Regions from separate parts of the Bacillus sp. C-3-6 genome, predicted to be linked through region 1. Evidence: riboswitches for the same ligand, from Rfam matches in the RefSeq annotation. Region 1 holds a riboswitch; each other region holds the start of a gene.
What was found. Region 1 has a riboswitch for magnesium ahead of ACW0JX_RS26990 (FtsW/RodA/SpoVE family cell cycle protein). Riboswitches for the same ligand answer to the same signal wherever they lie in the genome.
Positions count from the first base shown of each region.

Region 2: linked by a shared signal. The riboswitch ahead of ACW0JX_RS08045 (P-type ATPase) and the one ahead of ACW0JX_RS26990 (FtsW/RodA/SpoVE family cell cycle protein) in region 1 are both predicted to bind magnesium.
Region 3: linked by a shared signal. The riboswitch ahead of mgtA (magnesium-translocating P-type ATPase) and the one ahead of ACW0JX_RS26990 (FtsW/RodA/SpoVE family cell cycle protein) in region 1 are both predicted to bind magnesium.

Region 1 covers NZ_JBSSBE010000002.1:33,451-36,653, reverse strand. Annotated here, with positions in the region: gene ACW0JX_RS26990 (FtsW/RodA/SpoVE family cell cycle protein) at 288-1,415, opposite strand; M-box (ykoK) riboswitch at 1,601-1,777, opposite strand; M-box (ykoK) riboswitch at 2,283-2,448, shown strand; gene mgtE (magnesium transporter) at 2,730-3,203, shown strand, end outside.
Region 2 covers NZ_CM137247.1:1,543,542-1,546,744, forward strand. Annotated here, with positions in the region: gene ACW0JX_RS08035 (glutathionylspermidine synthase family protein) at 1-223, shown strand, start outside; gene ACW0JX_RS08040 (DUF350 domain-containing protein) at 216-602, shown strand; M-box (ykoK) riboswitch at 816-981, shown strand; gene ACW0JX_RS08045 (P-type ATPase) at 1,317-2,042, shown strand; gene ACW0JX_RS08050 (5'-3' exonuclease) at 2,175-3,041, shown strand.
Region 3 covers NZ_CM137247.1:3,943,665-3,946,867, forward strand. Annotated here, with positions in the region: gene ACW0JX_RS20145 (DUF3932 family protein) at 1-248, shown strand, start outside; gene ACW0JX_RS20150 (hypothetical protein) at 283-822, opposite strand; M-box (ykoK) riboswitch at 991-1,158, shown strand; gene mgtA (magnesium-translocating P-type ATPase) at 1,490-3,203, shown strand, end outside.

The sequences.
Region 1 (3,203 bases):
TATACAAAGCCTAAATTCTCGGTGTTATAAATAAGAATTTAGGCTTTAATTATTTCTTTAAAGCGCTCTTTAATGGAATAACTAAATGCTAATTTGATTTGCTGATGAACTACAATTACATATGCTTCCTTGTACTTTAGAATACCTAGCTAAATAAAAAGGGAAGATAAACTAAAAACTGTTCGCTTGCTTCATAAGTTAAATATTTCTAGGAGAAAATCAGTATAGAATATATAATCGAAGGTTGTTAAACCGGTTTATTTAATAAGACAATATGAGTATATTAGCTATATATCCTGAGGGAGAAATCTTATTTTATTGAAAATTGAGATATTAAGCAATATTCCTATTGCTATTAAATTCACCATTAAAGAACTTCCACCAAAACTTACAAATGGAAATGGAGTACCTGTAAGAGGAAATAGTCCCGTAATACCACCTAAATTTACAACTGATTGCATACCAATCATACATCCTATACCAATTGCTATAAAACTGCCGAATGGATCTACACATAATTGTGCAATTTTTAAGGAGCGAAGTACTATAGTCAAAACTCCAACCAATAGAATAAATACACCAATAAATCCCAGTTCTTCAGAAACTATTGCCATTATAAAATCAGTGTGTGGTTCTGGAAGATAACCTGTTTTTTGTATGCTATTTCCAAATCCACGACCAATGATTCCTCCAGAGCCCATGGCAATAAAAGAGTTTACAAGCTGGTATCCATTTCCTTGCGCATCAAGAAAGGGATTGAAAATCGTAGTAATACGTGTCTTTTGAACTTCTGATAAACTATATTGAATCAAATAATATAAAATAGGTAACCATAAAATAGAACCGATGGTAGTTCTTTTGATTAGTAGATTTATATTTATTCCTGAACAAAGAAATATGCTAAAACCTATACCTAATATTAAAAGTGCAGATCCTAAATTTGGTTGTTTAAAGATAAGAAAAAAAATTGTAGCTAAAAAAAATAAAAGTTTTCCGATACCACTCCAGTTATTTTTAGCTTGTTCTTGTCGCAATGCAAAAAAACGGGCTGTTACAAGGATTGTTCCTAATTTAAGAAATTCAGCTGGCTGTATTCCAAAGATCCATGATTGAGCATTATTCACCACTTTTCCTTTCCATAAAACCATAATTAATAAAAAAGTCCCCCCAACCATAATACAGATTGAGACTATTCGTTTTTTCCATATTTCATATGGGAGTAAAGCACAAACTATTAACCCTATTGTTCCTAAAAGTAGCTTTGTTAATTGAGAATCAACAAAATGTCTACTGTTATAACCGTAATGTTGGACAGCGACAATGGAGCTCGCGCTATACATCATGATAATACCTAAAGTACAAGTTATGAATAGAGGAAGGAGCAATAGATAATCGAGTTTTAATATTTTTTTCATTTTAATATCCTCCTGATTTAAAAAAAACATAATATTCCATTTGCTTATGAATAGAATCTTGTTCTCGTCAATTATTAAATATGACTTTTGTTTGGGAAGATTCTATCGCTTACTCCCTGTTTTTTCACGCAAAAATACCCCTAGTATGTAACTAGAGGGATTCAAAATGGCATGACTAAATAAGGCTTTTCTCCCCCTAGTAGAGCTTTGGCACTATACAACGTAAAGTAATGAAAATTCATTACTTAGCTATCTTAAGAAGAGCCTTAATCCGACAATTCCTGTTCTACCCATTGGCGTCTTTCGACATTTTTGGGCAATAGCCTGTGTTTGCATAGGAGCCTCACCTAACAGGTTAAGCAATATAAATTTTATGTGTTTGTTTCGTGTAGCAAGCATAAATATATTTTTTTTGCCTGTCAAGCAACCGTATTGCTAATTTTATTTATTTTATTGCTTTATAGTCCTTTGAGAAATGATAAGAGAAAATGTATGTAATCATTCCGTATAAGTACATATTTTTGACTTGTAGTGTATCGTGTGATTAAGTAGTTTAACCACATAAATTTGATAAACAGTAAAGAAGATTTTAATTATAAAAGAAGATTTTTTTAGACTGTTCTTTTGATATAAAGAATGACTAATTATTTATCTTTTGTTATACAATTGGAATTTGATTAAAAACAATAAGTTTCATATGTTTTATAACGCTTCTTCGAATTAAATCTATTTGAATTCTATGTTTTTAAGGGGAATTTTAAATTTATAATAAAATATAATTTAATTTTCTATAAAAGATTTTTTTATGAATGGAATTGAAAGTCAGTTGACAAATATTAAATTCTGGTTTAAATTTTGAAGTAATTCAATAAACTTTGTTAGGTGAGGCTCCTGTATAGAGAAACGCTGCTGCCCAAAAATGTCGAGAGACGCCAATGGGTCAACAGGAACGGTCGGATTAAGGCCCTTCTTAATGTAGCTGGTTATAAAAACCTATGCTATACAGTGCTAAAACTCAACGAGGGAGTGGTATACGATTTGATAGAAAGGCACCTCTGTGATTTTGGCAGGGCGGTCTTAATAATCATTTATTTGTATTGTGAAAAAACCTTTACTCCTTTTTGAGTAAAGGTTTTTCTGTTTAATTTTATTTATTTTTATCTTGTCTATATTCAAAAAGGAGGTAATTCTAACTAATGAATTGATTGCAATGTAACTATTATTGCTTTAATAAAAAATTTAAGACAGATAAAATAAAACAAAACCACTCATGAAACTCTAGAGTCTCCCTTAGCAATATGAGGAGGAGTTAACATGAAGAAATTATTAAAAGAATTACTTGTAACCAAAAATAATTTGGATGCAGAGAAAGTTTTACGTCTTCCGTCGTATGATGTTGCACAAGAAGTAAAAAGATTTTCAATTGAAGATCAAATCATATTGCTAAATACGATTCCCGTATTAAAAAGCTCTAAAATTCTTCAATATATGAGTGCAGAAGAAAAATATAATATCTTAATTCACTTATCTGAAAACAAAGCTAAAAAGTTACTAAATTTACAACCGATTGATGAATTAGTAGATTTACTTCTAGCGGTTCATCCTGAAAAACAAGCTAAATTAATGGCGTATCTAGACAAAATTACAAAACATAACGTAAAAAAATTGATGAATTTCAAACCTGAAACGGCAGGAAGTCTTGTCACAAGTGATTTTGTTGCAGTTAGAGGAAATTGGTCAGTAAAAATGACATTGAAGTACATTAGGGAACATTCTGAAAATGTAGAA
Region 2 (3,203 bases), on a different replicon from region 1:
CGAAACGTATAAAGCGTCACTGCCGATATTTCAAAAGTATACCGAACTGCCAGTCGTATCCTTGGAAACAGAAAAAGGGATCGAGAAACTGTCATATGTGTTTGGTTCGTTTTTAATTGCTGGAAAAGCGAGTAGTATCGGTATTCGTGCGGGAGAAAAGATTACAGGAAATGAATCGTACTATTTACCGGTAGGTATAAAAAGGAGGGGGAAAAATGATTAATTTTTTATTATATTTAGCAGTAACACTCGGCCTTTTATGTATAGGTCTGTTCTTGATGGAAGTGACAACGAAAGTAAAGGAATTTAAGTTAATGGCTCAAGGAAATAAGGCGGTAAGCTATGTGCTTGGAGGACGATTACTTGGGTTAGCTGTTGTTTTATATTCGACAGCAGCTAATTCAATTTCACTTCTTGATATGATTTCGTGGGGAGCAGTTGGGATTTTGGCTCAAATTATCGTCTTTTATTTAGCTGAGTGGCTTACACCACGCTTTAATATAAACAAAAGTCTCGAAGAAGATAATCAAGCAGTCGGTCTTTTTCTTATGTTTTTATCGCTTTCGATTGGGATTGTAATCGCTGGTTGTATAACTTATTAAAAACTTTACGTTTAAACGTAAAGTTTTTAATTTTATCCCGCTATTTGCCGGGCAGCCCGATTGGTGAGGGCTAATAATCAGTGGGGGATGAACAAAACCCCCACTGATTAAAGTTTCACTTTATATACGTTAGTTTGCCATACCTTTTGAAAAAATTGTAGGCTACGGTTGACATCTATTTTAAATAAGAGTAACATTTTCAATGTAATGAAAATAAGTCTCTGTTAGGTGAGGCTCCTGTATAGAGAAATGCTACTGCCCAAAAATGTCGAGAGACGCCAATGGGTCAACAGGAATGATCGAATTAAGGTTTTTCTTAACGTAGCTGGTAATGTACCTATGCTATACAGTGCTAAAACTCGGCGAGGGAGAGGTCCGTAGATTTCTAATTATATTAGAAATCGTTTATTTGTGTATGTAATGGCCACTACTCTCTTAAGGGTAGGGGTCTTTTTTGTTACCAAGCTATGAGTAATTTCATAGTATAAACTATAAAATTAAACGAGGAGGTGAGGAGCATGTCAAATTCTGACTCGGTTCCGTTACCCATATACTTCAAATCAAAAATATATGATGTAGGCAGGAAACGATTTGTTCCTCCCTCTATATTTATCACAATGTAGCGTTTATAAAGCGCTAGACACTTTCACAGTAAAGTGGATAAATTGAGAAACAAAGCGTTTCTTCCTATGTTGTAAAGGAGGAGACGATAATATGTTATATGCAAACAAAACTGTGGGTAACACGTCATATAAACTAAATAAAAAATCAATAAAAGAACAAACAATGCTCCAAAAAAATAAAGATTTATTAATTGAAATTGCAACAAGAGATGTAAAATCTGTATTTGCATATTTTAAAACAACAAGAGACGGACTATCAATGAAAGAGGCGCAAAAACGTATTCAAGTATATGGCCGAAATGAACTAACTTCAAAAAGAGCAATTCTTGCAGAAGTAATGATGAAGCTTGGTGGCATGATTCCAGGTTTTTCAAAACAACGTGTGTGTGATGAATTACAACGTGAAACGATTACTGTATCTAGAGTAGAATGTTCTAGTAGTACAGGGCTAAATAGTGAACTGAAAATGATGGAGATACCAGTGCAAGAACTTGTACCTGGAGATATGATTTTTCTTTCGGCTGGAGATGCTGTGCCAGCTGATGTACGTATTATTTATGCAGATGATTTATTAGTGAATGAGTCTGTGTTAACGGGAAACGAAGCGAGTATAGAGAAGTTTGAAAGCTGCTATCACCTTGAACGTAAACGATTTATTCCATTAAAACGGATGAAAGATTATAATCCACTTGAGCTTGAAAATGTATGTTTTAAAGGTTCACATATCGTTAGTGGAAGTGCAAAGGCTGTCGTTGTTTCTACTGGAAAAAATACGTATTCAGGCATATTGCATACTTGTTGTAGTAGAACGTCTTAATGTGTTAATGGTGCTAAATATACAAAAACAATGTATAATAGACAAAGTTGAGCAAAAACGTAGAATGGTAATCTATTTATATAACCTTACGTGATAACGTGAGGTTATTATTTTTTTAATAGGAGAGGAATTATGAAAAAAGTATTATTAGTTGATGGTATGGCACTATTATTTCGTGCTTTTTACGCAACAAGTGTCTACGGACAATTTATGAAACGACAAGATGGAACCCCTACGAATGGGATTCATGGTTATATGAAACACTTGTTAACAGCTACGCAAGCGATTGAACCAACACATATCGTTACATGCTGGGATATGGGAAGTACGACATTTAGAACAGAATCGTTCTCGAATTATAAAGCAAATCGTGCAGCGCCACCAGAAGAATTAATTCCTCAATTTGATTTAGTACAAGAAATGACTGCGAAATTATCCATTCCAGTTATCGGTATGAAAGGCTACGAAGCGGACGATTGTATCGGTACGCTTGCAAAACAATACTGCAATGAAGCTGAAGTTTATATTTTAACTGGTGATACAGATTTACTTCAACTTGTTGATAAGAACGTTACGGTTATGCTTCTGCGTAAAGGAATTGGAAATTACGAATATTACACACCGGAGAAAATCATGGAAGAAAAAGGTGTAGAGCCGTGGCAAATCGTCCATGCAAAAGCTTTCATGGGAGATACAAGTGATAATTATCCAGGTGTAAAAGGTATCGGTGAAAAAACAGCGTATAAGCTTATTCAAGAGCACGGAACAGTATCCGCTGTACTAGAAAATGTAGAATCATTAACAAAAGCGCAGCGTACGAAGATTGAAAGTGATTTAGAGAACTTAAATATTTCGTTGCAATTAGCACAAATTCACTGTGAAGTTCCAATTTCATGTTTACTAGAAGAGGGATTACACACAATGGATGAAGAAAAACTTAGATTTGTTTGTGAAGAAATGAATTGGGGAAGACCTGAAATATTAATAAATATGCTATAAATAGTTTGGAAAGAGGGATGTTGCATAAGTCGAAATTTGACTTGGTGACACCTTCTTTTTGTTTTTGTAAACAGTATTATAGTAAATAAAATTATGTCGAACTCAATTTTAAATATATAAATGTTTCGACAAGATATAATGATAAAAGTTGATGGGAATAGT
Region 3 (3,203 bases), on a different replicon from region 1:
AAGAAGTATTTCGTTTACAAACTGATTTTTCATCTTCATTTGATCGCTGGGTAAGTTCTTTCGTGTCTGATCACCCAGCACAATTAGAATGGACAACTTTAAAGGAATTAATCCATGAATATACAACATCACATACAAATGATACGTTACCAGCATATATTTCTTCAGCTTTAACATATTACGCCCAACGCGTTTCAACTACAAACAGTTCAGAGATTGTTATTTTTGAAAACCCTACCATCTCGTAATCTATAATAAAAAAGCACTGGTTACAGTGCTTTTTTATTTATACTTATTTAGCAAATGATTATATTCCGTCCAAAAGTCTGTATACATACTTTGATCAAACTCATCTAAAATTATCTTTTCACTTGATTTATTGAATAATTCTTTTGCTTGTAGCGCAAAAGAAACAATTTGTTTTCTATATTCATTTTCATTTACTTCTATATGAAGCCCTTCATAGTATATAGCCTTTTGATCAGTAGAAATAACTTTGACAAAATCCTTTAAAACCACATTTTCACCTATATGGTTTATAGTCCAATGAATTAAAATTGGGCATCCTAACATGGGCATAGTGCCACATCCGTGCAAAATAAGCCCCTCTTCATTTTCAATATCACAAATATATTCTTTATCTAAAGTTCGTAACAGAGCTAAAGCTGATTCACTTATTCCCCATTCCTCATCCATACCTGTTTGTGTAATAATCGTTCCATCCACATTTAAATAAATTTCCCCGTGAGAACATAAATCTTCCTGCTCATTAAACAACCACTTTTGATTCTCAATATTTATAATAAAATTTTGTGGTACCATTACAAATTCCCCTTTTATAAAAATATTTATTTTCCACATTATTTATAATTAATATCATGCATTTCATCCCATATATCTATTATAAATCCATTTAATATTTTAAAAACACAGATAAAAAAGATATTGACACTACGATTTTACAGTGCTAACATTCAACATGTAATTGAATATGGTCTCTGTTAGGTGAGGCTCCTGTATAGAGAAACGCTGCTGCCCAAAAATGTCGAGAGACGCCAATGGGTCAACAGGAAAGGTCGGAATGAAGGCCTTTTTTAACGTAGCTGGTTTCAGTACCTATGCTATACAGTGCTAAAACTCAACGAGGGAGAGGTGCATGTATTTTGTCATACACAAAAACTGTTTTTATTTATGTCTACTAGCAGTCTTTGTTGTGGACTCTTTTAACTGCGAATTCAGACCTTTACTCGTTTTGAGTAAAGGTCTTTTTACGTCTATATGCACCTTACTATGAAACAAACATAGCATATTCAGAAACTACTAAATTGTACGGAGGTGAGGAACAGTTGGCAATTGATGATTCGGCCCAGATACCCATACGTTTTACATTCATATTTCATCATGTAGGTAGGAAAGAAACTGTTCCTCACCATTTCAAATAGTTAGGTAACAGATTGTTTCCTCCTTCATGACAGAGGAGGAACTACCGATGTTTAATTTACAAAGACAAGAAACAAAGCATGCTTATGAGCAAGATAGCATGAAAACAAATAACGAATTATTAGTGGAGGTTGCAACACAAGATATAAGCTCTGCGTTAAAACTTTTAGAAACATCTCAAGATGGATTATCTAAACAAGAAGCGTCTCGTAGACTTTCTTTATATGGCCCGAACGAAATAGCTCATAATAAAATGGCACCGTGGTACATTCAGCTTCTGTTAGCATTTAAAAATCCATTTATTTTCGTTTTATTAGCTCTTGGAGCACTCTCCTTTTTCACGGATGATATGCAAGGAACAATTGTCGTATCTGTAATGGTCCTACTTAGTGCAACGATTCGATTTTCCCAAGAATTTCGTTCTCAAAAAGCTGCCGATAAGTTAAAAGCTATGGTTCGAACAACTGCGAGCGTATTTAGAATAAATGGATTTGTACATGAAATAAAAAATGTAACGAATTTAAATCGAAATTACACAACAGAAATTCCAATTGAGGAACTTGTACCTGGCGATATTATTTCCCTTTCAGCAGGTGATATCGTTCCAGCCGATGTGCGTATTGTATCCGCTAAAGATTTATTTGTTAATCAATCTTCTTTAACAGGGGAAGCACTTCCTGTAGAAAAATACGAAAACTGCTACCATACAGAAAATAAGCATATCTTACCGAAAAACATGAAAAAAAATTACAATCCACTCGATATGGAAAACCTTTGCTTCATGGGAACAAATATTGTAAGTGGTAGCGCAAAAGCTGTTGTCATCTCAACAAGTACTGATACGTATTTCGGCTCTTTAGCAAATAAGGTAATCGGAAAGCGGGTAGAAACAAGCTTTGATAAAGGTGTAAACAAAGTAAGCTGGCTCTTAATTACATTCATGCTTATTATGGCGCCTATTGTCCTTCTCATTAACGGATTCACAAAAGGAGATTGGCAAGAAGCTTTCTTCTTCGCTATTGCCGTGGCTGTTGGCCTTACACCTGAAATGTTGCCAATGATTGTAACTGCTAATTTAGCTAAAGGTGCCGTTAACATGTCTAAACAAAAAGTAATTGTGAAGCACCTAAATTCTATTCAAAACTTAGGTGCTATGAATATTCTTTGTACAGATAAAACCGGAACTTTAACAGAAGATAACGTTATCCTTGTTCGTCACTTAGATCCTAATGGAAATAAATGCAATCGCGTCTTGCAATTTGCCTATTTAAATAGTTTCTATCAAACTGGATTGAAAAACTTAATAGATAAAGCTGTTATTAAGCATACAGAGGAAAACAATACATTTGACCCATCAGCTTTTCAAAAGCTAGATGAAATTCCATTCGATTTCGCCCGCCGGCGTATGTCAGTCATCGTAAAAGATATTTCAGGTGAACATACAATGGTTTGTAAAGGTGCCGTAGAAGAAATTTTATCAATTTGCAACTACACTGAAGTGGATAAAAAAATCGTTACACTCACTGAGGAAATACGCTCAAATGTCAAAAAACTAAGCGAGACATTGAATAGTGAAGGTATGCGGGTTATTGCTGTGGCTTATAAAAAAGATAGAAACATAAATGATAAAGAGTACGCAGTAAAAGACGAAACTGATATGATTCTCGCTGGATATATCGGCTTTTTAGATCCACCGAAACCATCTGCAGCAGCTGCAATTCAAGCATTACAAAAGCATGGTGTACAAGTAAAAATTTTAACTG